Regions from separate parts of the Peribacillus sp. YIM B13482 genome, predicted to be linked through region 2. Evidence: a T-box and tRNA genes for the amino acid it is inferred to sense, from the RefSeq annotation. Region 2 holds a T-box; the other holds one or more tRNA genes.
What was found. A T-box is a leader RNA that pairs with one kind of tRNA and senses whether it is charged. The one in region 2 lies ahead of ACFX4L_RS01695 (valine--tRNA ligase), so its partner is inferred to be a tRNA-Val.
Positions count from the first base shown of each region.

Region 1: it has a tRNA-Val gene. The T-box ahead of ACFX4L_RS01695 (valine--tRNA ligase) is inferred to sense a tRNA for this amino acid. The anticodon was not compared.

Region 1 covers NZ_JBHZPF010000004.1:128,544-143,712, forward strand. Annotated here, with positions in the region: gene ACFX4L_RS04440 (hypothetical protein) at 1-424, shown strand, start outside; gene ACFX4L_RS04445 (DUF1360 domain-containing protein) at 439-804, shown strand; gene ACFX4L_RS04450 (hypothetical protein) at 1,094-1,591, shown strand; gene spoVAC (stage V sporulation protein AC) at 1,610-2,080, shown strand; gene spoVAD (stage V sporulation protein AD) at 2,084-3,100, shown strand; gene spoVAE (stage V sporulation protein AE) at 3,125-3,481, shown strand; gene ACFX4L_RS04470 (YjcZ family sporulation protein) at 3,584-3,736, shown strand; gene spoVIF (sporulation-specific transcription regulator SpoVIF) at 3,849-4,103, shown strand; partial or broken gene ACFX4L_RS04480 (IS1182 family transposase) at 4,236-5,563, opposite strand; gene ACFX4L_RS04485 (ATP-dependent helicase) at 5,905-8,178, opposite strand; gene ACFX4L_RS04490 (hypothetical protein) at 8,329-8,625, shown strand; gene ACFX4L_RS04495 (spore coat protein) at 8,681-9,169, opposite strand; gene ACFX4L_RS04500 (hypothetical protein) at 9,406-9,669, opposite strand; gene ACFX4L_RS04505 (GNAT family N-acetyltransferase) at 9,829-10,257, opposite strand; gene ACFX4L_RS04510 (YjcG family protein) at 10,262-10,777, opposite strand; gene ACFX4L_RS04515 (alpha/beta hydrolase) at 10,868-11,590, opposite strand; gene ACFX4L_RS04520 (phosphatidylglycerophosphatase A family protein) at 11,783-12,340, shown strand; gene ACFX4L_RS04525 (hypothetical protein) at 12,358-12,579, opposite strand; tRNA gene ACFX4L_RS04530 (tRNA-Val) at 12,795-12,866, shown strand; gene truA (tRNA pseudouridine(38-40) synthase TruA) at 13,825-14,562, shown strand; gene ACFX4L_RS04540 (type 1 glutamine amidotransferase domain-containing protein) at 14,673-15,169, shown strand, end outside.
Region 2 covers NZ_JBHZPF010000002.1:22,619-37,787, forward strand. Annotated here, with positions in the region: gene radC (RadC family protein) at 1-303, opposite strand, end outside; gene ACFX4L_RS01660 (Maf family protein) at 352-921, opposite strand; gene ACFX4L_RS01665 (hypothetical protein) at 1,117-2,082, opposite strand; gene ACFX4L_RS01670 (prepilin peptidase) at 2,390-3,142, opposite strand; partial or broken gene ACFX4L_RS01675 (transposase) at 3,660-3,972, shown strand; gene ACFX4L_RS01680 (bifunctional folylpolyglutamate synthase/dihydrofolate synthase) at 4,000-5,289, opposite strand; gene ACFX4L_RS01685 (ATP-grasp domain-containing protein) at 5,388-6,329, shown strand; gene ACFX4L_RS01690 (ATP-grasp domain-containing protein) at 6,298-7,152, shown strand; gene ACFX4L_RS01695 (valine--tRNA ligase) at 7,224-9,875, opposite strand; T-box leader at 9,919-10,147, opposite strand; gene ACFX4L_RS01700 (hypothetical protein) at 10,385-10,576, shown strand; gene ysxE (spore coat protein YsxE) at 10,633-11,703, opposite strand; gene ACFX4L_RS01710 (LysM peptidoglycan-binding domain-containing protein) at 11,836-13,257, opposite strand; gene hemL (glutamate-1-semialdehyde 2,1-aminomutase) at 13,663-14,952, opposite strand; gene hemB (porphobilinogen synthase) at 14,992-15,169, opposite strand, start outside.

The sequences.
Region 1 (15,169 bases), on a different contig from region 2:
AGACGGGCATAAGGAAGAAAAAATCGAAAAGATCAAACGCGAATTTGGTGTTTATGATGTCATGAAGGAAATTGAAACAGAGATTACGGGTATAAGGAAAATTACCGAACAATATGTCCCAGAACAAACTCCGGTTGAACACATGGAAAATCCTGAACAATCAGAAAAGGAAACCGAAAAGCCAGTTAAGAAAAAAAGAAAGAAAGTGGAGAAAAGGGAATCTTCTGGGGACATCATTTCCCGCCTATCCAATCATCAAGGTTTTCCAAAGCCATTATGTGAGGCTATTGTTAACGGAAAAACGATTCAGTTTCATGTATTGGGAATGAAGGGGGAATCAGTGAAGATTAAAAGAGGGAACCATATTCGTTTCGTGGGCCTGCCGGAAATCATTGATGCCAAAATAATTGAAGAACCTAAGTGAAGGAGCAATATTAAATGTTTCCCCCACAAAATGAATTTACCTTATTTATAATATTAGGCTTGGCTTCCTTCAGGCTGACACGCTTGATCGTTTTCGATAAAATCCTGGAGCCGCTGCGCCGCCCCTTTTTTACAGAAATAGAGGAAAAAAATGAAGAAGGGGATGTGGAAATATTTTTAATGCCCAAGGAGAAGGGCCTGCTTGGCTGGATTGGTCAATTGCTAAGCTGTTTTTGGTGTGTTGGTGTCTGGGTAAGTCTTTTTCTGGTTTTCCTTTATATCCAACATGGGTTTATTGGCGACGTACTGATATTAATCCTTGCCGTAGCAGCAGTAGGCGCAATTATTGAGGTCATAATCAGCAAAATTATGGACATTTGATTGGAAACAACTTGTCTCTTCGTTCATATAGTATGGTATAGATCTTAAAGGAGGAGTCATAAATTGAATCAGAAACAGAATCCATGGGCTTATGCAAAACCGATTAAAAAAGATCAACCGGTCAAAATCAAGAAAGACTGTGGCTGTAATAATAACAATAAAAATAAAGGCTATTGAGTGAAAAAACCTTTCCATTTTGGAAAGGTTTTTTTATTTCCTAATCCTACCATTCATAAAAACCAGTTAAACAAGAAAATAATAATAGAACGATAAATTAGGATGTGATTCTATGTTCAGACAAGGAAGATATTTTAAGGGCAAATGGCTGTTTGTTATGTTTGTTTTGTGTTTGCTCACTGCCTGTAGCAGTCAGGGTGACGGAAAAACAGAGAATTTAGCATTGCTTAAACGTACGAATCCTAAACCGATGGATATCATTAATGGGATGGATGAAAAGGGTGAAAAGGGACTAATCTCAAAGGTCAAGGAAACCGTTGCTAACGAAGACGCCATCTATGATGTGATCGTCGTGAAAAATGGCAAAAAGATTATCGTCGCATATAAGGTTAAGCACTTAAAACGTTTTCATATGAAGAAAATTGAAAAAACTGTGACTGGAAATCTTGAAAAGCAGTTTCCCAAGTATGATTTTATCGTTTCGAGCGATTATAAAATCTTTTTGGAATCTGTAAGATTGAACGAGTTACTCAAGGAAAAAGATGTTCCCGAGAAAAAGGCGAAAAGGAAGTTCAAGGAGATTGAAGGACTTCAAAAAGAATTAATTTAGAAAGGGAGGTTCAGTACTATGAGCGGCAAGGAGAAAACTACCCCACAGCAGGATGCATATAAAGAGCTCCAAGGGAAGCATGAAATTAAAAGGCCAATAGTGAAGAATTGTTTGAAAGCCTTTTTAGTAGGTGGCATTTTCTGCATAGTGGGACAAGCCATTTCTTACTTCTATATTTACTTTTTTAACTTTACGGAACAGACAGCAGGTAGTCCAACAACTGCTACCATGGTATTTCTTGCTCTTCTAATGACCGGCTTCGGGTTTTACGACCGCATTGGCCAGTTCGGTGGGGCAGGAAGTGCTGTCCCTGTTACAGGGTTCGGTAACGCAGTCATTTCGGCAGCTATCGAACATCGGACTGAAGGATTTGTCCTTGGTGTTGGAGCCAATATGTTTAAATTGGCTGGATCGGTTATTTTATTTGGAGTATTTTCAGCCTTTGTCGTGGCGTTGATAAAAACGATTTATCAAATGATAGGGGGCTAAGCGGTGTTAAAGGGAAAACAAACATGGATGTTCGCCAATAAACCGGTCATCTTGGAAACAGGGGTAACAGGTGGGCCATTTGAGGCAAATGGAGAAATCGCTGGTGATTTTGATATCCTATACGATGATTTGTGGATGGAACAGGATTCTTATGAGAAGGCTCATCGCCATTTGATGGAGAAAGCGGTTGAGCTTGCACTGGAGAAAGGTAAGATTGACAAGGAGCAGGTACAATTTTTCTTGGCGGGTGATTTAATCAATCAGGTTACACCCACAAGTTTTGCAGCCAGAACCAACGGCATTCCATACTTCGGCTTGTTTGGAGCCTGTTCCACTTCAATGGAAGGTCTCGCTCTAGCTGCCTTCATCACCAATTATGGCGGGGCTAACTATGTGTTGACAGGCGCCTCGAGCCATAATGCAGCTGTTGAAAAGCAATTTCGCTATCCAACTGAATATGGAGGGCAAAAACCTCCGACAGCTCAATGGACGATAACAGGAGCAGGGGTGGCACTGGTAGCTCCTAATGGAAGCAAGCAAGGGGAATTTCCCCATATCGTCTCGGCCACCATCGGAAAGGTCATTGACATGGGATTGAAGGATCCCTTCAATATGGGGGGAGCGATGGCCCCAGCCGCCGTCGATACGATTCTTGCCCATTTCAAAGATACTGGTTTGACCCCGGATGATTATGATTACATCATTACTGGTGATTTGGGGAAAATAGGCAGAGGGACAGCCATTGACTTATTAAAACAAAAGGGCTGCGATATCAATCAGGAAAAATTCAAAGATTGCGGATTGATGATTTTTAAAAAGGATCAGCCTGCTTTGGCAGGCGGGAGTGGTGCGGGATGTTCGGCTGTGGTTTTATATGGCCATATACTAAATGAAATGATTTCTGGTAAATATAAAAGAATCCTGCTTGTTGCAACAGGAGCATTATTGTCACCGCTATCTGTCCAGCAAAAAGATTCCATTCCGTGCATTGCCCATGCGGTAGCCATTGAATATGGATGAAATCATGAAAAAGGAGAGATTTGGATGTTAGCAATGTTTTTTTGGGCCTTTGTCATCGGTGGCTTGATATGTGTAGTCGGCCAGCTTCTTTTCGATGTTGGCAAGCTGACACCAGCACATACGTTAAGCCTGTTCGTTGTAATAGGAGCTGTTCTTGGCGGGTTTGAATTATACGAACCGCTTGTTGACTTTGCCGGTGCTGGAGCAACCATACCAATCGTTTCTTTTGGGAATTCGCTCGTGAACGGGGCAATGATGGAATCGGAAAAACACGGTCTCGTTGGCGTACTGACAGGTATGTTTGAAATTACGAGTTCCGGTATCTCTGCAGCTATCATCTTTGGATTTATCGGGGCGTTAGTTTTCAGACCAAAAGGTTAAAATAACGGAAATAGGCAGCCTGGACTAGGACATGGCCTATACATATTTGTCCAGACCTACATATGTTATCAGTAAGCTTTAGCGAGAGCGAGGTGATATAGTATGTTTGGTTTCGGTGGCTACGGTTGTGGCAACAGCTGTTATGGCTACGGAGGCGGTTATGGCGGAGGCTATGGTTGCGGCGGTTCTACTTTCGCGATAATCGTCGTCTTGTTTATCCTATTAATCATTGTAGGGGCTTCTTTCTGCTGCTAACGTAAATGGAATAGGCAGAAGAAGCCTATTCCATTTATTTTTATTTGTGAGGGCCTAGCACCATTTTTCTGTTAATACATAGGATAGGTACAGAAAAGGGAGGGGCTTAGGTATGGATAATAACTTTTTTAAAAACATAGAAGGTAAAACGGGCGTAAATATGAAGGATGTATTAGAGTTGGCAAACTCTCTACAGGGAGCCAATTTCAAAGATGAAACAACAGTTAGAAGCGTCATCAAGCGCGTTTCAAAAATAGCAAATAAGCCGGTCAATAAGGAAACGGAAGATAAGATCGTCCATTCCATTGTATCTGAAGGGAATAAACTGGATTTCGGGACCATTTCCAATATGATAAATAAAAAGTGAAAAAAAGGCCTGCTAAAGTGCAGGCCTCAGTTTGTCGACAAAAGGGGTTAGGAATTAACATTCCGAACCCCTTTTGAAATTCCCTTTGAATTTTGCTCAATATTAAGGAATTGGGAATACGAGCCCACTATGTTAGGCCATTTTTGGACCTTGCCATGCCAATTGGCCATCTTTCTTTACATTCATGGCAGCGAAAGTAAGCATCGACAATTTTTTAAGTCCCCTTAAAGTAGTCCAACGCATACCATGCTTTTCTTTTGCATCTGGGAATACACGCTCAATCGTTTCCTTGCGTTTCGCATAGATAGGTTTTACATCTTGATGATGACGCAGGTGATCTGCTTCTTCCATATTTTCTTGCCAGATATGGCGCGTCACCACTTTTTGATGGTCTTTGCTTTGTGTACACTGTGATAAAAATGAACATGTCTTACAAATGTGTTTGGGAGATTTGTACTCACGATGTCCCTCTTTATTTGTTGTTGAGTACTTTAAAATCTCGCCCGATGGGCAAAGGTAACAGTCAAAATGTTCATCGTAAACATACTCATGTTTGCGGAAGAATCCTTCTTTTGTTCGTGGCCGTGTATAGGGTAAAGCCGGTGTGATTTCTTTGTCAAAGAGGTAGCTTGTAATGGCTGGTGTTTTATAAGCTGCATCTGCGGCAACGGCTTCAGGCTTTCCAACTTTCTCAATCACTTGTTCAACCAGTGGCTCTAACATATGGCTATCATGCGTATTTCCAGGTGTTACAATCGACCCTAGCACAAAACCATTGCGGTCTGCAGCCGTGTGAAATGAATAGGCAAACTGTTTTGTCCGTTCATCTTTCACATAGTAACCACTCTCAGGATCTGTTGTACTTTCTTTCATCTCTTTGGTTTCTTCCTTATAAAATTTATCTGGTGGAAAAGGTTTCTTTCCATGGTTTTCACAATCTTGATTTATTTCTTCTTGAAGGCGTTCTTGATACGCTCGTGTTTCCTTGCGAACGACTTTCTTTGCGAACTTTCGCTTATTTGCACTGACTTTCCCATGAGTGGAATCAACGAATACATGCTCAGCACTTATTAACTTTCTTTCGGAAGCTGTCATTAAGATGCGATAGAAAATCTGTTCAAACAGGTCAGTATCTTTAAAGCGTCGCTCGTAATTTTTCCCGAACGTTGAGAAGTGAGGCACTTTATCATGGAAACCGTAACCTAAAAACCAACGGTAAGCCATATTCGTTTTAACTTCTTCAATTGTTTTACGCATCGAACGAATACCAAAGGTATATTGAATCAATGTCAATTTAACTAAAATAACTGGATCAATACTTGGGCGCCCTATCTCTGAATACATATCTTTCACCAAGTCATAAATGAAAGTGAAGTCAATGGCCGCCTCTCAATTTTACGAACCAAATGGTTCGCTGGCACCAGTTGATCTCGCTGAATAGAATCATGTTTAGAAAGCATCCTCATCACCTCAAGTTATAATACTCCTATTTTAAAACAAAAATGACTCCAGGCAAAAGTGTTCCATCTAAAAGGCAAGACAAAGTTGATTGGAACGGAAGGTACGAGACTCCTGCGGGAAAAGCGCGTCCAAGGGAGACCCCACAGACGCAAAGGCGCCGAGGAGGCTCCCGGACCGCCCGCGGAAAGCGAGTGCCTGGAGTGGAAATCAACGTCCAAATTGTACAAGCCATAAAAATAGACAAACTCAATTTTCATCGGGTTTGTCTACAGTCTGAGGCCTGCTAAAGTGCAGGCCTTTCTCATTTCGATTTTCAAAGAGAGATATTATTCACTTTTGGTCAAAGCTTCAAGAAACGTGATGGATAAGCGGTCCGTCCCCGTCTAGTTTGCAGGATGGAAAGGTAAAGATCCTTTTTAGCCCGGGTTGCTGCTACATAGAGCAAACGTCTTTCTTCTTCAAGAGGGGCCAGCTCCCCTTTTCGGTATGATTCAAGTGCGAAATCATGAGGAATGCTGCCATCGACAGCAGCAAGAACATAAACGGTTTGATATTCAAGCCCTTTTGAACGGTGTATGGTAGTTAGCTGTATGGCATCCTTAAAATGTTTCGATAGCTGTTTTATCTCTTGAACCATCGCAGTCATATGATCGACATGATCAAGGAAAGCGGCGACGGTGGGAAAACGATTTGCTGCCACCTTTAGGTCGCGGATGTCATCGGAACCTTTTTCCAGGTTTGCTTCATTTCCGCGCTTTTTTACATATTCCTGGTATCCCAAATCTTTCTCGATGATTTCTAAAGCTACAAGTGGAGCCATATTTTTTAAAGAGCGGATTTGTCCTGGGATCGTTTTTAATTTTCGTTCTTGAAAAGCATGTCCTGTCTTAACAAAAGCAAATGCATCGATAAAATCACAATCCTGCAGTATTGTCATTGCTTTTAACTCCTGTAATATACTTTGCTTTAAAAATAAGGAGGAAAGGACATCAGATGCTGCCTTGCTATCATGGGGAAACAAACTCAGGCGCATAAAGGCAAGCATGCCGCGAATGACCCTGCGCTGATAAAACGAATCTGCATCCTTTTCAATGACAAATGGCAGGTTTGAAGCGGCTAGCCGTTCAAAAATGGCCCTGGACATCGTATGTGTCCTATACAAAACTGCAAAGTCCCCAGGGTTTGCTCCCTTGGATATTTTTTCTTGGATGTCGGATACGATCATCGTTGCTTCCAATTCCTCATCATAAGGATAAAATAATACAGGGGGATTACCAGAATCATGCTGTGCTGTCATCTTTTTTTCCATCCGGTTCTGGTTGCGCTTGATCAAGCGGTTCGCTGTAGCGACAATTTCATGAGAAGAGCGATAATTCTCGGTCAGCTTTACCACTTGGGATCTAGGGAAATCATGATTGAAATTCAGAATATACTTCGGATCGCTTCCGCGGAAAGAATAAATGGATTGATCATCATCCCCAACCGCACATACATTTTTTGATTCAGCAGAGAGGAGTTTTATCAATTCATATTGAACTTTATTGATATCCTGAAACTCATCAACCAAAAAATAGTTAAATCTTTGCTGATATTTCTTCAAAAAATCCGGGTGGTTTTTTAAAAATACATAACAGCCTACAAGCATATCATCAAAATCATATTTCCCTGTTTGCTGTTTATATTCTTCATATTTCTTATATAAAAATAAACAGGATTTCTCCCACTCGTCTGTCGGTTTAATATCTTCTGGAAAGGCCAAGGAATTTTTCCAAAGCCCAATTTGTTGAAGGGCTTGATCATATGCAAATTCCTTATCATCAAGTTCCAATTCCCTGCCAGCCTGTTTCAATATCTTTTCTTTTTCCCATTCCCACTTCAATAGGAAATCACGCTGCCATTTGGATGGTTCGTGAAAAATCAGGATTTTATAAAAGATGCTATGAAAGGTCCCGCTAACTATTTGAGAAACAAGGGAAGGCGTCATATAGGGATAGCCGAGCAGACGCTGCTGCATTTCCTTTGCAGATTTCGCCGTGAATGTTACAAGCATGATACTTTTTGGATCAATCTTCTTCACTGTGAGCATATAGGCAGTACGTACCGTTAATACCCGGGTTTTCCCACTGCCGGCTCCTGATAGGACGAGGATTGGTCCATCGATCGTCATTACCGCTTTGAGTTGCTCTGCATCTAGAACAACCCCGGATGAGGATAATTCCTGAAAGTATGGTTCCTCTGGTTGTTCCAGGGCAGAAGGTTTATCTGAATACTTCGGATTGCCAGTTATGGGCCGGCTTTTAAGGAAAGGTTCCGTAATGGTTTTTGTTTCTGTAATGGTTCGTGATGTAGGAATCCTAAATCCATTCTGTTCCATATATTCTAATGGCCTGTCCTCATTTATCGGTTCTGAATTCGGCATTTCGCAGTGAGCCTGCGATGGGTCACTATGATAAAAATAGGGTGTCTCATGGATCCCAATAAATAATTTCACTGGTTTATGACAAATGATACAAGAAAGCTGATCACGTTTTCCTTTTTCAAAAAGTGTCTGCAGCTCACCAGCTGAAACGGTATGTAAATGTACGATTTCATTGCCAGATTTTGCTTGATTCATATAAATGGATACCTCTAATCTATTAAAAATATCGGCAATACTCATCATACCAGAAGATTAGGAAAAAAGAATGCGGAAATAGTGTTTAAATCTCATTCCAGACGGGTAATTAAATGACAACATAACTATTTAAATAAAGGTGGGATTCCTATGGGATACATAGCACCTGTTACACAATTTGAATATATTCAATATGCCAACCGGACGGTCGGAGCTGAAGAGAAAGTAAGAATTGTCAAAGGAACGAAACCCATTCAACCGATCCGCTTTGATCAGGTGTTGGAAGAGGAAATGGGAAGCTTTGAAGGATTCGATCAAGTTCAATATCATAATCGGGAAAGGACGAATGGAGCAGGCGCTAATAAAAATCAAATGGGCATGGGGGTTAGTGAAGAATTTACGGCTGAAATGACGGGAAAAGGGTGGTATTTCAACGAAAGTGTCTAGTTTTGCAAAGAAAAACAAAAGAGGACACGTGAAGTGTCCTTTTTGTGTTGATCTCTTAGAGAACGTCAATTTCCACGATTAGAGCTAACAATAATTGTAGTAAAAGTTGAATGTTAAGAGCGATTTGTGCATCAGTTGTTACAACGTCGATATCACGGCTGTTTTCAACAATTGTTTTTTGGCGCGTGATTTGTTTAACATTAGAAGATTGGATTAATTCTTGGGTAATCCTATCAGCATTATCATTATCTGCAACGGAAATGCTTACGATGATCGCGATAGCTGCTTGTAGAGCGGATTGTAGAGAAAGAGCCGCTTTAACATCTGTTGAAGTGATATTTACATTACAGGAATCTTTAATGTAAATTAGTTCTTCGGAAAGCTGAACCTGAGAATTGTCTTGTCTTGCCTCTTGTTCGATAGAGTCGTCTTCGTTATTGCAGAATCCTGTCAGGGGGTGGTGTGAAGCTGAATCTAGGGCTGACCATGATCTTTCAGAGTCTTCATGAGTGTTACAGTTGCTACGATATACATTTTGGTTCATGTTGTTTTTTCCTCCTTAGGTTTTATTCCCTATTAAAATATGCTTTGATGATTAATCGGGTTGGACGAATAAATCAGTTAATTCGTCTATTTTTTAATACTTAGGGAAAGTATTAGAGTGTGGGGGGGTGAATGATAAAAGAAGCTGGAGCTTCAGGAATGAAATGTAAGTGCTGCTATGTTTTCTGTTACTTATTTCTCCCCAGCAAGTAGGGTTTGATTAGGTGAAATGGTGAATCATTTATCTTTGGAATCCGTGAATTTGTTGTGAATAGAATTTGTAATTGGATTAACATCTTTTTCCGTGATGTTCTTGTCTTGGTTTATGATTTTTTGCGATTGCTCTTGTAAATAGCGAATGGTTTCTCTAAGGTTATTTCTTTCTTTTTCAGTTAGATCGACTTTTTCCTTTTTGAAACCATGTTTTCTCATAGTCCTCGAAACCAGCAGTTCCATTAATCTTTTTTGAGACTCCTCCAGGTTAAATTCATTGTTGCCCATAAAATTTTCCCTCCTTCTTGCTTTCTATATATAGTCTATGTATTTTTGCGGAGATTGCCATTGAACAGAAATGGTTTTTTTATAAAACGATAATTTAAGATCATGAACGAACAAAAAAACGCTGTCCAATCAGAAAACTGAAAGGACAGCGTTTTTATATCATAAAATGGTCTTCGTCATCGTTTTATGAGGAATGCCAGCATCCATGAATTCGTCGGAAACGATCTCATATCCTAACTTTGAATAAAAAGGAATCGCGTGCACCTGGGCATCAAGCTTTAATTGAGGTACTTCCCGTTCGCTTGCGTATTCCTCAATAGCGTTCATGATCATGGCACCGGCACCATTCTTTCGGCCCGATGATAGTACACAAATGCGCTGGACTTTACCAATGTTGTCGATTACCCTGAAGCGGCCGGCACCTATTGGCTGATCCTGATCATCATATAAAACGAAATGTGCAGACTCTTCTTCATATTCATCGATCTCTTCTTCAAGAGGGACTTTTTGTTCTTGGACGAATACTTTTTTTCGAATCATATAAGCATTTTCAAGCTCTTGGCTGTTCTCTGCAATTTTTACAAACACGAAATCATTCAGCTCCTAATCTAAATGTTTCATAAACGGTCCATGCCCCATCTTCAAGCTGATACAGCAAGTGAACTCGTTTCACCTCTTCTTCATGGCTAACGTCAAGCATGCTTAATTGGCCTAAAACATCAGAATGCTCATTATCGGATAAATCTTGAGCGATGGTAATATGCGGGACGAATGCATGTTCATTTTCACTTTTCATGAATTCCTCATTATTAAGTGCATCATGCAGCTCTTGAAGCCCTTCGGATAATTCCACTTTGAAATAAATAGTATTGCTTACGGGTTGGAAGGACTTCGCTTTCGTTACGTTCATCGTAAAAGGACTGCACTTTTGAGCAATGCCTTTTAATTGTTCCGCGATCGTCGAAATTTCCATATCCGTCGCTTCGAATGTTGGTTTAAGCGTTAAATGCGGTGGAATGAAAGCATATTTCGTATCATACCTTTTTCGATAGGAGTTAGCTAAATCTTGAAGTTTTTTTGAAGGGAAAATTGCAACACCATATTTCATAAATAAAACCTCCTGATATTTTTTTATTGTTGTATTATAGTTGGACATGTTTTTCTTGAAACCATCTCAAAAGAGATGATTACGAGTAAGTTAGAACATTTCCAATAGTGCTCTTTTTAAATCTGCCTGCCAATATTTCCAAGTATGATTACCTTCAAATTCTTCATAGAAGCATGGAAATCCTTTTTGCTTTAATAATTTATGCAATTCCCTGTTGGGTTCTATGAAGTTTGCCCTGTTGCCATCAGTCGTCGGAACATCAGTTTCCCCAGTCCCGATCACATGGTAAAGTTCGAGGAGATGCGGATCCTCAAAATTACGTACAGCATCCATTACTGCTTCATTGGCAAGTGGCGACTGCATGATGCATTTCCCGAATGTATGGGGATACTTTAGTGCGGCCAATAAAGAAACTGTACCACCAAGAGAGTCACCTATCAAAGCTCGACCATGTCCCATTTGATAGGTCGGAAATTCATCATCTAAAAACGGGACAAGTTCATGGGCAAGAAAACGTATGTATGCAATGTACTGTTCCCCGTCCGGATGATATTTGCTCCTGCGGTCAAAGCGGTCTTTATAGGGAATGCCGACAACGATGATATTCTCGATCTCTTCGTTCCCTAATAGTTCATCGGCTACGCGACCAATTCGGCCCATTTGAAAATAATCACGGCCATCCTGAGCAATCACAAGCGAATATTTATACAGTGGCGAAAAATTAGCAGGCAAGTAAACAAGTAGTTCCAACTCTTCTGCTAAAGCTTCGCTTTTAAACATGTACTCTTTAATTGTGCCTTTGCGTAAACTCATTTTCCCGCACCTCGATGATAATTAATAATGAAAAACAACTTACTTGACTATTTTAGCATAGCCTTGCGATTTTTTCCTGTGAGAAGAATTTAGAATAGAATATTTTCATTATATTTTCTAAAAATTTAAATTATAAGGTGCTATAATACTAGCATATAGGAAAATAATACAATAAAAGAGGTGGCGAATAAAATGGCAGATGTACAAGTACACAGCAGGGAAGTAACAAAGGCGGCTAAACGAACATTAATAGAGCGTGGTGTAAGTGTGGAGGCAATTGCAAAAATCGTTTTTGAATTGCAGTTCCCGTATAAAGCTGATCTTAAGCTGGAGGAATGCATCCACAGCGTCGAGCGTGTCCTGTTAAAAAGGGAAATTCAACATGCCATTTTAGTCGGTGTGGAGCTGGATAGACTGGCAGAGCAAAAAAAGCTATCAGAGCCCCTGCAATCGATTGTTGAATCTGATGAAGGGTTATTCGGAGTGGATGAAACGATTGCCTTTGGTGCAGTACTCGGTTACGGAAGCATTGCTGTAACGACCTTTGGCCATTTGGATAAAAATAAAATAGGCGTCATTCACGAACTCGATAAGAAGCAAGAAGGAATCGTGCATACCTTCCTGGATGATATCGTTGCAAGTATTGCCGCGAGTGCCGCCTCAAGGTTAGCTCATCGTCTGAGAGATGAAGAAGAATCGTTAACTGAACAGGAAAAGGACATTCAGGAAGAAGAAGAGTTGATCGGTTGAATCTTGTCGACCAATTTTCATCCCGACCTATCAAACCTGGCCTTAATGAGGCGGGCAGAAAGGATATTGTCCATTTTAAATGTCCGTTTTGTCTGCCTTAGAAAACAGAATGCGTGAAAATTGCCTGGATAAATTTCAAGCACCTGGATTTTCCGCTGCGTAATCTTTCCTTGTTCGGAGAGATAAATTATCTCTAATGGAGCGTTTTCTTCCATATGTTTTCGAAGTATATATTTCATTCCTTGTCACTCCTTTGCTGACTTACTTGCAATCATTATATGCGAACATACGTTTCTTATGCAAGTGAAAAGGGAACGCCGGTTCTTGTTTTGCGGATAGGTAATAAAAAATAAGATGAAAATAAAACTTTTTTAATATAATGCGTTGACTTTTTAACAAAAAAACATATAATAAATTATGTACTTAAGTATTTTACTAATCAGTTATTACATACGACTTGTTAGCTCAGTGGGAGAGCACTTCCTTGACAGGGAAGGGGTCGTGGGTTCGAATCCCTCACAGGTCATCCGAACGGCGAAAGCATTGCTAAGCAATGTTCTTGCCGTTTTTTATTTTAAATCAACGACTGTATGATGGGTTCAAGGTAAACACCATAGAATGCCTAAAAACCACTTCACGCTAAAATATGTGAGGTGGTTTTTTTGCTTTTAAATTTCGAATTCAAGAATTTCATGAAGAGAAAGCACTTAAGTAACATTCAATTATGCTAGGTTTACTGTGAAGAAAATGAATTTGTAAATGTTAAGATGTTACTGCTAACATCAGTTTCTTTTCCTTGTAGCAGTATGGATTTTCCAAAGGGCATTTCTATTACAGTATCCAGTAGCGCTGGACATATAATTTGAAAGTTGTTAAGCATTACTTTACTCAGGTAGTCATCTCTAAGGAATAAAGACGCAAAAACTTTTGAATGACTCGTTCGTTGCATGACGTTAGCCTCTTTGGTAGACTATGCAGAAGTACATTTGACTTTGGCTAGGATTTACTATGGAACGGCATAGAGCTTCCCATTTTCAGGTTTCGTTTGGGACATCTCACTTTAGTAGGAGAATAAAGGGATGCAGCTTTATAAAAAGAAATAACCCATGAATCACACATACATTTTCCATATGTGGAGTGTGTGTCAAATCAGTTTTAAAAGTGTAACCCAATCATACAGGTTCCCGATGCTAACTCTAATTTCGTGGGGATCTTTTTCATGTCTATCCTTTTTCTATCTTTTCCTTCTCTCCTCTCCCAAAAAAGTAAGAACTCTTTAACTCGAACGGCAGGGGGCAGTGAAACTTCTAAGGAATAATTTTTGGATGTACAAAAATACATTACAAAAATAAAAACTTAACAATTTGATGTGTTTCTAAGAAAAAACCATCTTTTCTCATAAAGCAGGGGTTGTATGTGGGCTTGTAATTTATCAAGAATTTTCTGTTTAGATGACTATACAGGAATAATATAAGGAGGAAGCAATGAACAATTATAAATTGACCATTCAATATGATGGCGGGCGTTATAGAGGCTGGCAACGACTCGGTAATAGTGATGATACGATTCAAGGGAAAATTGAAAATGTATTAACGGAAATGGTAGGGGAAAAAATTGAAATCATCGGATGCAGCAGAACGGATGCCGGTGTACATGCCCTTGCCCAAATAGCCAATTTTAAGATCGGTGAAAATCTGACTGAAGTTGAAATCATGAATTATTTGAATAGATATTTACCACGGGATATCAGTATTGTCGAGGTTAGGCTAGTTCCTGAACGTTTTCATGCCCGTTATAATGCTAAGGATAAAACCTATTTGTATAAGATCTGGAACGAGCAATATACAAATCCTTTCATGCGAAAGTACAGTATGCATGTAGAGGAAAAGCTGAATATCACAAGAATGAAAAATGCATGTCAACATTTTATAGGTGAACATGATTTCACTGCTTTTTCAAATGCAAAGTCTAAGAAAAAGTCCATGGTGCGTGAAATATACTCCATTGATATAGAAGAAAATGCTGGCTTCATCCAAATTACAGTGCGAGGCGATGGATTTCTTTATAATATGGTTAGAAAGATTGTCGGGACGTTGATAGAAGTTGGGTTGGGTGAAATAGATGCTGAAAATATACCAAGTATTATAGAGTCAAAAGAAAGAATCCAAACGGGTCGTATGGCGGAGGCAGCTGGGCTGTACTTGGTAAAGGTTGATTTATAGGCCGGATGTTGATGCATCGGTAATTGTATGTTAAGTGTACAGGCAGTAGAAAAAGGGAAGTAATAGGGAAGAATGGTAAAGCGGAAAGTACGAAAGAAGGAGAGATTTTCATGAGATTAGCAGGAAAGAAAATAATCTGTCTTGTGCACCATGATTTTGAAGATTTAGAGCTCTGGTATCCGATTTTACGTTTAAAAGAAGAAGGGGCGATTGTTCACCTCGCTGGTGAAAAGGCGAATGAAACATACATTGGAAAATATGGTGTACCAGCCATTTCTGATTATGAGTATGGCAGTATTAATGCAGAAGAATATGATGCCATTCTTGTACCGGGCGGTTGGGCACCCGACAAAATTCGCCGGTTTCCTGAAGTGTTACCGCTCCTTCAAAGCATGGAAGAAAATAAAAAAACCATTGGGCAAATTTGTCACGCTGGTTGGGTGTTGATATCCGCGAAAATTTTACAGGGGAAGACTGTAACGAGTACACCTGGCATTAAAGATGATATGGAAAACGCAGGGGCAACTTGGATAGATGAGCCCGTCGTCGTAGATGGAAACCTTGTGTCAAGCAGACGTCCACCTGATCTGCCGGATTATTTAAGAGA
Region 2 (15,169 bases):
ATAACGGTCTTGATCATTCAATTTGTTAATCCTCCTGCCAAGTTCGACAGAGGCCAGTATTTGAATCGCTTTCGCTTCACCAATCCCTTTAATCACCGTCAGTTCTTCCACTGAGGCTTCTTTTAGCAGACGCAGGCCCTTGAAGGAATTGATGAGCCTGCCCGATAGTTGCAGAACGGATTCTTCCTTTGATCCCGTCCTCAATAACAGAGCAAGCAATTCTTGATTGGATAGACTTTGCGGTCCGTCCTGCAGAAACCTTTCGCGCGGCCTCTCTTCTTTCGGGTAATCCCGCATCAACATTTTTGATCCACCCTTTCTTGGAAAAGGGAGATGCCAGAGGGAAATCGTTTATGCTAAGTCTGCCTGCATCGCTTTAAGTTCACGGGCCAGTCTTGAGACCGGAAGCCCGACGACAGAGAAATAGTCCCCTTTGATTTGTTTGACGAGAAGAGATCCATATCCTTGAATCCCATAGCCGCCAGCTTTGTCAAAAGGTTCCCCGCTATCCAGATAACGTTCGATTTCAGCTTCTGGCAGCTCCCAAAATGTCACTTCCGTCTTTTCTGCGAATACTCTGCGATGCTTTCCGAATAGGATGGCGACACCTGTGTATACTTCGTGTGTCCGTCCTGATAACATCTCCAGCATTCTTTTTCCATCTGCCCGGCTTGCCGGCTTCCCCAATATCTCACCATCAAGGACAACAACGGTATCCGAGCCGATTACCCAGTTTTCCTGAAATTTCGCCGCGATGGCTTCCGCTTTACGGGAGGCCAGGTCTTTCACCGCAGCATCCGGACACATGTTTTCATCAATACTTTCATCGACATTGGAATTCATGCTTTCAAAGGGGATTTGAAGAAATTGTAGAAGTTCTTTACGACGTGGTGATGAAGAAGCTAAAATCAATGGCTGCATAATTAAAAAGTCACCTTTCTTTACTAGGGAGATACATATCTATCCTATCAAATAATGGTCCAATCCACAATTATTGTTTACTAGGAATCGACAAATGCCCGAAAGTATTTCCCGGAAAATAAAAAAAGGTGTCAGCAGATAGTTTCATATTGGGAGCCTGTCCCATTAGGTAGCTCCCCTTTTCTTTACTTAACTTTATATATTTTGGTAATTCAATAAAAAATCAAGAAGACTTTCTTGAGCCTGAAATAGCTTTTCTTCGTTTAGGGAAGTCTCATATTCGTTAATCGACTTTGCCGCAGCCGTCAGGTCATCGTTCATTTTTGAAAACTTCGGTGATAATTGCCCTCCCTTCAGTTCATCCAGGTTTTTTTTCAGGGTTTCTTCGTTTACCGTCCCCTCCTTTCCGCGAAGCTTTGTTGCAGATATTTCTGCCAATGATGTATATACTGCCTTCATCTTGTCAAGGGTTTTCTCTTCTTCCTGGCTTGTCCCAGCCGCTTCAAAATTGATTTCCTTCCAATATACGTCTACATCATAAGACTTTAAGAATAAGGCCAGCTCCTTACTTGCAGTGAGACTCTCTGCCGATCCCAGGAATAAATAATAGCTGTCTTCCAATTTGAAAATTTCAGCTGGAACCTGCTTTTCCATGATTTTCTTTTGGATTTGCCTTGCCGCATCCTCGCTGCTGAATACACCACCCTGTACAAGAAACGTCTTTAGCTGGGTTCCTGGTTCATTTGCTGCCACTTTTTTATCTTCAACAGTGGCTCCCTTTGGAATCGAGGTCCCGACCGAAGAAACTGCGGCTTTTTCCTTTGTAATCGTTTTAACGGCGATCAAGCCAAGAATCGATCCAAAAAACACTGCACACATGACAGCGATCATGAATGCCTTGATCGGTCTATTATCCGGGCTTTTCAGCGAACTAGTCCCAAAACCGATTAGCTTCGGCATTTTCTTCTTTGGCGGTGAGGGAATCAATACAATCTTGTTTTCATTTGAATCCTCAGGGAGTATCCATTCGAAACTCTCATCTGGCTGTTCCAGCTCCTCACTCGCCGCCTCTTGGCTTTCCATCTTATTTTTATCCGCAAATACTTTTTCTTCCCCATTTATTTTAATCGTGACGCCTTTGCTTTTTTCCGTCTTGCCCAATTTTTTTCCTCCCCTCCAGATCATTTTTTTCATCCTAACATAGAGGCAAAAAAAAATAACAAGACTTTTGTCGTCTTGTCATTAATAGGTTTCGTCAAATTTCCCTATTCATATCGAGTTAAACAAAAAGGAACTTCAAGGCACTGGTGCTTCTGGTCCATGAACCGTTTAATAACGCCATACACCAATTACATATATACCTCTTCCATGTCATCTTCACTTGAAGCCAAATGGGGATAGTTCCCTACTCCTCATTGTTCAGGTGTTTTTTGACAAATTACTCTTGAACTGGGATGGTCCTTTAAGCTCATCTTAGAAAAGTTACATACCAATGTAAAAGGGAATCGCCCCAAAAATAAGCAGTCAAAGTCCCCAAAACGATATATGGCCCGAAAGGAATCAGTGTTTTCTTTTTTAGAACCCCGGTTAGCAACCCGATGATTCCAAGGAATGCACCATAAAAGCACGCAAAAAGAAACGATAGCAGGACCATCTTCATTCCCAGTACAAAGCCAATCACTGCAAATAGTTTGATATCACCGCCCCCCATGCCCCCCTTACTCACCACAGCGATTAATAGCAGCAGGCTAAAGCCAATCGCTGCCCCGACAATTGAATCCCACCATGGTGACAGCGGAAATGAAACTCTTAGAACCGTAAAAATCGCCATAAAGAAAAGCAGTATTTTATCGGGAATGAGCATATAGGCTACATCAGACACGAAGATGATCATAAATAATGAAATCAATGTCCAGCCAACCCAGAGTTCGTCCGACCAGCCAAGAAATATGGGAGCTGAGGCAAACAAAACACCGGTCAGCATTTCCACTGACGGATAGAGGGGGGAAATCCTTGCTTTACAGCCCAGGCATTTTCCGTATTGCATCATATAAGAAATAACCGGTATCAACTCGAAGAATGTCAATGTACGCCCACAAGAAGGGCAAGCAGAGCGCCGATTCGCAAATGAATTACCCGCTGGAACACTTAAACCGACGACGTTAAAGAATGAGCCTAAAATTAAGCCCAAGACGAAGAGATAGATATGGATAGCCATCATTTATACAAAGTGCACGAGGATTCGATTGCTTTTCTTTGAAACCCTAATATAAAAGTCCCTTCCGCTATATAATAATCACTTGGTTTCTTCATGATTTTTCATTCCTCCCGTCATTTTAATAAGTATTCATCCTACTATTCATCAGTCATATAGATTCAATATATAAACATATTTTAACAAAAATACTTGGTGAATTGTTATCAATCACTCTATTAGAGTTTTTTCTTTTCAAGAGACTCTGTTAACAAGAGAAAAGGACCTTTGAAAAGATCCTTTTCCAGACTGTAGACAAACTCTCGATGAAAATAGAGCTTGTCTACCAGTTTTTTAGGGGTTTGTGCAATTGGAACGTAGGGCACTCCCTTTGCGCCTGCGGGGTCTCCCATGGACTCGCTTTTCTAAGCAGGAGTCTCGTACACCCGCTCCAATCAACTTTGTTTTAACTTATAGATAGAGCCCTTTTGCCTAAAGTCTTTAATGTTCTAAAATAGACTTAATAAAACTTGAGGTGATGAGGATGCTTTCTAAATATGATCCTATTAAGCGTGACCAACTTGAAATGATTACTTTAAATCAACTGGTGCCTGCGAACCATTTGGTTCGTAAAATTGAGGCTGCCATTGACTTCACTTTCATTTATGATTTGTTGAAAGTTTTGTATTCAGAGATAGGACGCCCAAGTATTGATCTAGACTTTCATTCAATATAACTTCGGTATTCGTTCAATGCGTAAAACAATTGAAGAAGTTGAAACAAATATGGCTTACCGTTGGTTCTTAGGCTTTGGTTTCCATGATAAAGTGCCTCATTTCTCAACATTCGGGAAAAATAATTAGTCCGGTAAAGGCACATCCCTTTTAGGCATCTTCTCTGATTAGGAATTCCCTCACAAGTGAAAGGAAATGAAGGGAACCTGTGATGACAAGGGCCTCTTTTCCCCCTGTTTTCCGTCTGCCTTCCCTTATCGCCGCCTGCCAATCCTTGTTTATACTTTTATTTTCATGACTGCATTTTTCATAAAGCGTGTGCGCACCCGCCGCCCGTTCGTGGAAGAATTCAGTAATGATGATTTCCATCGCTTCCGTTTCCAGTCCACGAAGCATCTGGGAATAATTTTTATCTTTAAATGAGCTGAATATGAACCGGTACTTATATTCAGGGTAATGCACTTTTAGCGTTTCCATCAATACGTCGATGCCGGCAGGATTATGTGCACCATCAATGATCACCAACGGCTCATCCGATATTTTTTCAAAACGTCCATCCCATTTCGCTTCCCCTATTCCTTTAAGGATGCTTTTTTCATCGATATTTTCCATTCCTAATAGGACAGCAGCAATGGCCAGCGCCGCATTTTCCATTTGATGACGGCCTAACATCTGCATTTCCACATTTTCGATGGACCTGTCTCCAAGCGAAAAGGAGAAACTTTGCCCACATTCACTTTGCTTTACATTGCCTACATGAAAGTCTTTACCTAATTGGTAATAAGGCACGCCTACTGAAGACGCTTTTTCTTCGATTACTTTTGCTGGTTCCCAAGCGGTGACTCCGCTGATGATCGGCGCCCCGCTTTTAATAATGCCCGCCTTCTCTGAAGCAATTTCCCCAAGTGTGTTACCCAGGATATTCGTATGTTCCAAAGAAATCGAGGTAATGATCGAAAGAAACGGCTGAATGACATTCGTTGTATCGAGCCTGCCTCCCAGTCCGGTTTCCATTAAAACCAAATCCACTTCCTTTTTGCTGAAATAAGAAAATGACATTGCAGTCAATATTTCAAACTGAGTAGGTCCATTCCCCTTACTGTCCATCTCTTGGATGAACGGCTGCAGCTCCCGGAATGTGGCGATAAAATCCTTATCACTGATTTCGTCCGCATTTATCTTCAGCTGTTCATTCAACCGTATTAAATAAGGTGAAGTGAAGGAAGCGACACGTACCCCTTCAGCTAGAAGGATTTCTTTCATATATTGCAAGGTAGATCCTTTCCCGTTTGATCCTGCAATGTGAATATACTTAAGCGCCTTATGTGGGTCACCTAAGTTAGTTAATAATGTTTCCATCCTTGATAAGCCAAAATTCATACCCAATTGAACTTGGCGCCGTTCAAAAAAATGATTGATTTCCTTCATGGTTGTTACCATTATCGTTGAGCCTCCTCTTTCTTTATACCGCTCTTATGCGTTAATATTATTTTATCAATATATGAACGATTAACCTAGATGAAAGGTAGTGTTTTAAAATGAAACCTTCAGATCTTCACTGTTGGATCGTCGTTAACGGCTATTTACAGCATGATAAGTTTTCCAATTTAGCTTTGTTCATTAAGGAGGCGGCTGAAAGGAAAGAAATCATGGCAACCCTTATCCGTAATTCAGATCTGATACCCATAATTGAAAAAGGAGTGCCTCTAATTAAAGGAGCCTTTGATAAGCTGCCTGATTTTGTTCTGTTCATGGATAAAGACATTCATTTGGCACGCCATTTGGAATTGCTCGGCATCCCAGTATATAACGGCAGTACAGCGATCGATATTTGTGACAGTAAAGCAAAAACACATCAAGCATTGGCCGGGCATGGCATACCGATGCCGAAAACCTTGTTTCCCCCCTTTACGTACGAAGGGATCGAAAGGGTCAATATGGATGCCTTTAAACTAATCGGCATTGAACTTGGGTATCCACTTATCGTTAAGGAAGCATACGGTTCTTTTGGGGAACAAGTATATTTGATCCAAACAGAGGATGAGTTATTTAAGACGATCCGTAATCTTGGCCACAAGCCATTTATCATTCAGGAATTCATTGAACACAGTAAAGGGCGGGATATTCGTGTTAATGTCGTCGGCAATCGAGTCATAGCAGCGATGCAACGCCATTCCGAGCAAGACTTCCGAGCTAATATGACTGCTGGGGGGCAGGCTGCCCCCTATACACCCACCACGGAAGAAGCACAACTTGCCATCCGATGTGCGGAGATTCTAGGTGCCGACTTCGCCGGCGTCGATTTGCTGTTCGGTGAAGAGGGACCGCTTTTATGCGAAGTGAATTCGAATTCTCATTTACTGAATATTTATGAATGTACAGGCATCAACATCGCTGATAGCATGTTCGATTATATCCTGAACAAATTAGGAAAAGGAAGTGCCTCTGATGAAAAAGCAAGCGGGTTGGTTGATTTATAACCGTGAGGATGCCATAAATAATAAAGGATACATAGATTGGATGCTTGGCGAAGCCAGTCAGCTTGATCTTGATTTACACTTTCTCCATCGGGAGGACATTAGGATCGGCCACCGTTTCAACGAATTGTACGTGGAACATGAGATGAAGCCAATTTCATTGCCTGACTTTGCGATCGTCCGGACCATCGATCCTTTTTTTACTAGGCAATTGGAGCAACTGGGGATTGCCTGCTTTAACTCCTCAACCGTATCCGAAATCGCGAATGACAAAGCAAAGACGCATCAATATTTGTCCTCGATGGGGATACCAATGGCCGATACCGTTTATTGCAACGGAAGTCCGAATGCCGAGGATATGGAGTTCCCTTTCATCGCTAAAGAAACAGGTGGCCGCGGAGGGAAACAAGTTTATTTAATCGAGGATGCCGATGATTTGGCCGAACTGAATGACGGAAATTGGATTGTCCAAAAACCTGGTTTATTCGGCAGGGATATCCGTGTCTTTGTAGTTGGTAAAAAAGTGAAGGCTGCTGTCCTTAGGGAATCCGCTTCAAGTTTCAAGGCAAATTACACGCTAGGGGGATCGGCTTCGTTATATGAGCTGACCGCATCCGATTTAACCCTTGTAGAAAGAGTAATCGAGGCATTTGATTTTGGCCTGGTCGGAATCGATTTCATATTTGCCGAAGATGGCAGCCTCATGCTCAACGAAATCGAGGATGTCGTCGGCAGCCGGACATTAAGTGCACTAAGCGACATGAATATCGTACGGGATTACCTCATATTCATAAAAGAAAGAATATCCTCCCAACGGAACATTTGATTTTGGGAATGGCATCAATTGCGTTAAATACAAAAGGATGAACCGGCATATAGCTGGTTCATCCTTTTGTTTTACAGTTGTTGCAGTTCGCTGATCCTGTGGATCACAGAGTCGCGTTTTTCGCTATAGTCTTTTTCTTTGGCACGTTCTTCTTCAATGACGCTTGCCGGCGCCTTTTTAACGAAGCCCTCGTTGCCTAATTTTTTCTGTACGCGTTCAACTTCTTTATTAAGTTTGTCGAGTTCTTTTTCAAGACGTTTCACTTCTTCGTCGATATTGATCAGTCCTGTAAGCGGAAGGATCAGTTCTACACCAGTTACGACAGCTGTCATGGCTTGAGCAGGTTCTTCGACCTCGATTCCGATCGTCAATTGTTCAGGATTACAGAAACGCTCGATATAGCTGCTGTTTTTCTGTAACGTTTCTAAGATGGACTCATCTTTAGCTTTTAAAATCAAATTGATTTTTTTGCTTAATGGTGTATTCACCTCAGCACGGATGTTACGGACGGAGCGGATGATTTCAACAAGCAGCTTCATTTCCTCGGCTGCAGCTGTATCTGTCAATCCTTCATTCACTTCCGGCCAAGCGGCAACAGTGATCGACTCACCTTGGTGAGGAAGGTTCTGCCAGATTTCTTCGGTAATGAATGGCATGAACGGGTGTAATAATCTCATCGTGTTATCCAGTACATAAGCCAAGATCGAGCGGGTCGTTATCTTCGCTGCTTCATTTTCGCCATATAACGGAAGCTTCGCCATTTCAATATACCAGTCACAGAAGTCATCCCAAATAAAGTTATAAAGCACACGGCCCACTTCACCGAACTCATAACGGTCCGCAAGTCTCGTCACGTTTGAAATCGTTTCATTCAAGCGCGTCAAAATCCATTTATCGGCTACAGACTTCTCACCGCTTAAATCGATTTCGTCATAAGTCATGCCATTCATGTTCATCAAAGCAAAACGGGATGCGTTCCAAATCTTATTCGAGAAGTTCCAAACCGCTTCCACTTTTTCCGTACTATAACGAAGGTCCTGCCCTGGTGAGCTGCCTGTAGATAAGAAGTAACGCAGGGAATCGGCACCGTATTGATCGATGACATCCATCGGATCCACACCATTGCCAAGCGATTTACTCATCTTGCGACCCTGTTCGTCACGAACCAGACCGTGGATCAGTACATTTTCAAATGGACGCTCACCTGTGAACTCAAGTGCTTGGAAAATCATCCGCGATACCCAGAAGAAAATGATATCATAGCCTGTTACAAGTGCTCCGTTTGGATAGTATCGTTTGAAATCGATACTGTCCTTATCAGGCCAGCCCATAGTCGAGAATGGCCATAATGCCGAGCTGAACCATGTATCCAGAACATCTGTATCCTGTTCCCAGTTTTCAGCATCCGCAGGTTCTTCGTGGCCAACATACACTTCACCTGTTTCTTTATGGTACCACGCTGGAATGCGGTGACCCCACCAAAGCTGACGGGAAATGCACCAGTCTCGGATATTTTCCATCCAGTGGAGGTACGTTTTTTCAAAACGATCTGGTACGAAATGAACCTTTTCCTCATCGGACCCTTTTTGAAGTTCAACGGATGCATCAGCCAGTGGCTGCATTTTTACGAACCATTGAGTCGAAAGATATGGTTCAACAACAGCACCGCTTCTCTCTGAATGGCCGACTGAGTGAAGGTGATCTTCGATTTTGAAGAGCACTCCTTCTTCCTGAAGGTCTTTGACGATTTGCTTACGGCATTCGAAGCGATCCATACCTTCGTACTTACCAGCCTTTTCATTCATCGAACCGTCTTCATGCATGACAAGGATGCGCTCCAAATTGTGACGGTTCCCAATTTCGAAGTCATTCGGGTCATGGGCCGGAGTAATTTTAACCGCGCCTGAACCGAATTCCATATCGACATAATCATCACCGACAATTGGGATTTCCCGGCCTGTAATTGGCAAACGAACCATCTTGCCGATCAGGTGTTTATAACGATCATCTTCAGGGTGTACAGCAACCGCAGTATCGCCTAGCATCGTTTCTGGACGTGTTGTGGCTATTTCAATTTCACCTGACCCGTCAACCAACGGATATTTCATATGGTAAAATGCACCCTGCACATCTTTATAAATAACCTCGATATCTGATAACGCCGTTTTCGTTGATGGATCCCAGTTGATGATGTATTCGCCTCGGTAAATCAAGTCCTTTTTATAAAGAGAGACGAAAACTTCGCGTACTGCTTTTGAAAGCCCCTCATCAAGAGTGAAGCGTTCACGGGTATAATCAAGCCCAAGACCCAACTTTGACCATTGTTCACGGATATGGCTCGCATATTCCTCTTTCCATTTCCATGTCTCTTCAACGAACTTTTCACGTCCAAGGTCATAACGGCTTACGCCTTCCGAGCGAAGCTTTTGTTCAACCTTTGCTTGAGTGGCGATACCGGCATGGTCCATGCCAGGCAACCATAATACATCATAGCCTTGCATCCTTTTCATGCGTGTCAATATATCTTGAAGTGTCGTATCCCAAGCATGACCAAGATGCAGCTTACCTGTTACATTAGGGGGCGGGATGACAATCGTATATGGTTCCTTTTTATCGTCACCCGTCGCTTCGAAAAACTTCCCATTAAGCCACCATTTATAGCGGCCTTTCTCTATCGTCTGCGGATCATATTTAGTTGGCATCGAAATTTGGTTCTCTTCCATATCATTTCCTCCTTTTTGGGCATAAAAAAAACTTCCATCATCACAAAAGGACGAAGGAAGTTGTTCGCGGTGCCACCTTTTTTCCGAAAAATAAAAAAATCTCTTTCGGCTCTCAAATCGGATAACGGCTCTTCACCGGCCTTCGCTACTAAGATCTTTCACGAAAACTGCTCGCGGACGACTTCGGATGCTGCTGCCTGGAAACCTCCCACCAATTGGTTTCCTCTCTGAAAAGTGCATTTCATCTTACTATTTCCGGTCTTTGCATTGAATTATATTCATATGTAAAATCATTGAATGCATATAGTATATAGTACAAAAAATATGGGGCTCCAGTCAATCATCTTTTCGCTTACTTTCCCAGGAAGCGTCTCATTTCACGCATTCACTCCCGCTGTCCGGCCATTTTCTTTATTTTATACTCCAGGAACAGTTAATGTGACGGCTTTTTCACCTTTCCCACTACCCACCCATATAATAAAAGAAGTCCTAAAAAGGAAGGTAATAATATGAAGCGAAGATATACTCCCTATACTTTACCGCCTTGGATGAAAAAATTCCGCGGTGTTTGCCAGCAGTTCATCATTCCCTTTATCGTATTCCAAGGATTACGTACGCTGATTTTCCCTACTTTCTTCGATATGCTCCTGTTAGTCGCCTTTATTTTCTTGGCCTTGTCTTTATATTTCGAATGGATTTAATTATTCCCTCACAGCAAAAAAATATACATGACTGGAGATGATCCAATCATGTATATTTAGCTTGAGGGTGATTGCTCTTCTTTGGCAGCCTCTGCGGCCGCCTTTTTCTTCTGTTCGATTTCTTCGATTTTCATCACCATATATTCTACATTCTTCAGGAGCCAAAATTGCCTCTGCAGTTGAGTAACATTATCAAGCTCTGAACGATGGCTCCTGCCATCGGAATAACCCTTCACTAATTCCAAAGCTGATCCAGGGAAAGCCATATAACTTTGCATGAGCAGCAATTCTTCTTCTTTCAAAGGAAAATAACGAAAATAGTTATATAGCCAGTCGACGCAGTCATCGCATTGGACAGGATAGGTCCTGGCCGATTTAACGAGAAATGGCAGTAAATCGAAATGAGGCGGTGCCGTATTCGAATTCTCAAAATTGATGAAGTAGCCATACCCCCGTTCATCACTAACGAAATGCTTCAAAGAGACCTTTCCGTGCGTGATCACGGTTCGAACCTTTTCACTTTCCTTCGTTTTTTCATACCAAGTTTCAAATTTCTTGATCGAGTACTTCAGTGCCTGTGAAATATCAGTGAAGAATGAACAAACCGTCATTTCAAATGGAGACATATACCACTTCTTTTCGCAGCTGACAATATACTCATCCATAAAGTCCTTCTCGTTATTCCAGGCATCAAGCGTCCGCTCATAATGAGCTTCCCGTTCTTCTATATCCACCTGGATTTCCTTTACGGACAGCGTATGCATCCGAGCAAGCTCCCTGAACATTTGCTTATGCTTTTCATCACGCTCCCCGTCCCCTTCATTATTAAGCCAGGGCATCAGGTAATACAAACGTCCATTATGAAGAACGGCGTAACGCTGATCCATCGTTTGATAAATGGGAACGATCCGGTTATAGCCTCGATGGTACAGTTTTTGAACATTCCTGATAAAATCAATGCCTTTATGCGGTACAATGGATTTCAAGGCAAATGTACCTCGATCACTGTATACTTTTTTCACCCGCCCGAAGTCCTCAATATATTGTACATACATGGCGTATTCCTTCAAGACGGTCTCCGTGTCACGATCCCGATTAATAGGCTGCTGATTCTCGTTTTCCCTCACGAGACTCACTCACTTTCTCTATAAACACTCAACAATCCGATTATTCGATTCCTCTAGCCACCAAAAGGTGTAATTAAATCCGGGCTGCTCTAAAAAACAGGAGCAGACCATATGCTCTGCTCTCTGTCCTGGTCAATTCTTATACGCAACCGCCTTCGGTATATAGATGACTTGCCCTTCATGGACGTTCTGGTTCGACTCCAACTCATTACTGAAAAGTATGGATTGAACCGTAACATCATAACGTTGAGCCAAGTCATCAAGCGTTTCCCCTTGCTGGACAATACAAACCTTCATCCTTACCAGCTCTTCTTCTTGTTTCCGACCGAATAAGTCCATGATGGAAAGCTGCTTTTCATCATGTTCAGCGGTTTCCTTATCATCACGTTCCACGGCTTGTTTCCTGCCTTTGAAATTTTTAACTTCCTTAGCTGGCGGCGCTGGTCTTTCCTTCTTTTTGAATAGATCGCTTATGGACGACGAATTTGCTTCCCCTTCATGTTCCATCTTCGCATGTTCATTAAGGATAGGACCCGCTGCAGCCTCAGCTTCTTCCTGCCGGATGACATCCTCGTTTTCGGGATTTGAAACAGGGCTATTCTCAACTGGGACACTTATATGATTGATTATATGATTTGGCTCTTCCACTGCTTCCTCTTCCATCAAAGTCTTTCTAGGAGTCTCGACTTTCTCCATAGTTTCCTGCCTGCTTACATTTTCCTCCTGCTTCTCCTCTTCCTTGGATGACATAGATACCTCTGCTGAATCAGGCTGATCACTTATAGAAAAATTCACTTCTTCCTGTCTGTGCACTTCCGTTTCCCACTCCTCCTCTTCAGGATATGGTGAAACGGGAATCTCAAAAACTGGGACATCATGCTGATCGCTTAAATAGATCGGTTCCTCTTCCTCTTCCTCGTTTGCTTCAGATACCCGTTTTGCCTCTGCAGAAAAAGGCGTGTATAACTCTTCCTCCTGCTCATCTCGGAAAACAGGCTGAAAATCTGGGATTGGCGGCACTGCAGCCGCATATGGAATATATGACTCGTTTTCACCGTCCGTTTCTTCTTGTTCCTCTGTTTCCCCAACTTCCTGATCCGTATCGAACCGTTCTTCCACATATGAATCATTATAAATTCCGGTTATCAACAAATCCGCCTGCAACTTCAAACAGTTATGTTCAGGCATGGCATAATCAAAGCTTTGAATCGAGACATCGATCTCCTCTAATGAGGCAATTCGATTATTCGGAATTGTTATATCAACCGGAAAACGGTGTGTGAACTCAGTAAGTCCATCAGGATGCCTCTCGACCTTTTGAACGGCTTTTGGCAAAAAGGTCTGCGAAAACTCCTCTTCCTCACCATTTTGCGAGTCTTTGTATTCACCGCATAAATCTAACGAGCCTCGTATAAAAACATATTGATCACTTTCTTGAATCGTCACATTTGGATCCAGAGAAATGGAAAATAACTCAGCCACTTCCTGTCCCTTCTGGAACCAAACGGATTCCTCTAAAGAAAATCGTAAATACGATTCATTTTCTTGCGACAAGACAACTCCTCCTTTCAGCTTCAGGAAACGGTACCTATACCAATATCAATCTATGAAGAAAGCAAGCTGATTATTCCTTCATTTCATTTGCAGCCATCCAAACCTTATTTTTACTGAACCATGATAAGGAGTAGAACTTTACTTTTTCAGGCTAAAATCCATGTCGATTGGATCAATCAGACTTAAACCATTTTAATTCGGCCTACTGCCAATTAATTTGTCCTTCAACCCTTTAATTCGGCCTTCAACCATTTAATTTCTCCTTCAACCATTTAATTCCTCCTTCAACCATTTTTTCGGCCTTCTTCCACTTACTGATTGAATCAAAAAAAAACAGGCTACCATTCTCCAAAGGTTTTTGGAAAAATGGTAGCCTGTTAATAATTTTAATAGTGTCATGAAGCCTCATTTTTTTAATTTTGCAAAGGCCTGTTCTGCCGCTGTGATGGTCTTTTCGATATCTTCATCACTATGTGCAGTGGAAAGGAATAAACCTTCAAACTGGGACGGCGGCAAGTAGATGCCTTGATTCGCCATTTCCCTATAGTAAGAAGCAAAGAACTCTAAATCTGATGTTTTTGCTGTATCATAATTGATTACTTCTTCATCCGTAAAGAATAGTCCAATCATGGAACCGGCACGGTTGAATGTATGGGGAACTCCGTACTTTTTCGCTGCTTCTCCGATGCCTTTTTCAAGCATATCACCTTTTCGGGTGAACTCTTCATAAGATTCTGGAGTCAATTGGCTCAGCGTTTCAAGACCAGCCGTCATGGCCAGAGGGTTACCTGACAATGTTCCTGCTTGATAGATTGTCCCGCTCGGGGCAATTCGTTCCATGAATTCGCGCTTGCCTCCGAAAGCTCCGACCGGTAAGCCGCCGCCAATTACTTTCCCAAGGCAAGTCAGGTCCGGTACGATGCCAAAATAGCCTTGTGCACAGTTATAACCGACACGGAAACCTGTCATAACTTCGTCAAAGATCAATAGAGCCCCGTATTGGGTCGTCACTTCACGTAAGCCTTCGAGGAAACCTGGTTGCGGCGGAACTACGCCCATGTTCCCTGCAACAGGTTCTACGATGATACACGCGATGTCTTCGCCAAATTGTTCAAACGCATATTTGGTTGCTGCAAGATCATTATATGGTACGGTAATCGTATTTTTCGCAATGCCTTCCGGTACTCCCGGACTATCCGGCAAACCTAATGTGGCAACGCCGGAACCTGCTTTGATTAGCAATGAATCGCCATGTCCATGATATGAACCTTCGAATTTAAGGATTTTATCCCGACCTGTAAAGCCTCTCGCCAACCTTAGCGCACTCATCGTCGCTTCGGTTCCTGAAGACACCATCCGGATCATCTCAATCGAAGGCACCCGGTCAATGACCAACTTAGCCAGTTCATTCTCAATCAGCGTAGAGGTTCCGAAGCTTGTACCTGATTCCGCTACCTTTTTCAATGCTTCAACGACATGGTCATTCGTGTGACCCAGGATAAGCGGTCCCCATGAAAGAACATAGTCTATATATTCATTGCCATCGATATCATACATTTTTGAGCCTTTTCCACGCTCCATGAAAATGGGATCCATGTCCACGGATTTGAAGGCACGTACAGGGCTGTTCACGCCGCCTGGCATCAATTTTTTTGCTTCGGCAAACGCTTGTTTCGATTTTTCATATGACCGCATGATTCAATCCCCTTTTCCATTACAGGTTTTATTTGTTAATCATCTTTGATTATCTTCGTTTATCCAGCGTGCTACTTCTTTTGAGAAATACGTAATGATCAAGTCGGAACCTGCGCGTTTCAATCCTGTCAGCATTTCCATCACTATCGCTTTTTCATCAATCCAGCCATTTTGGGCAGCAGCTTTGACCATTGAATATTCACCGCTCACATTGTAG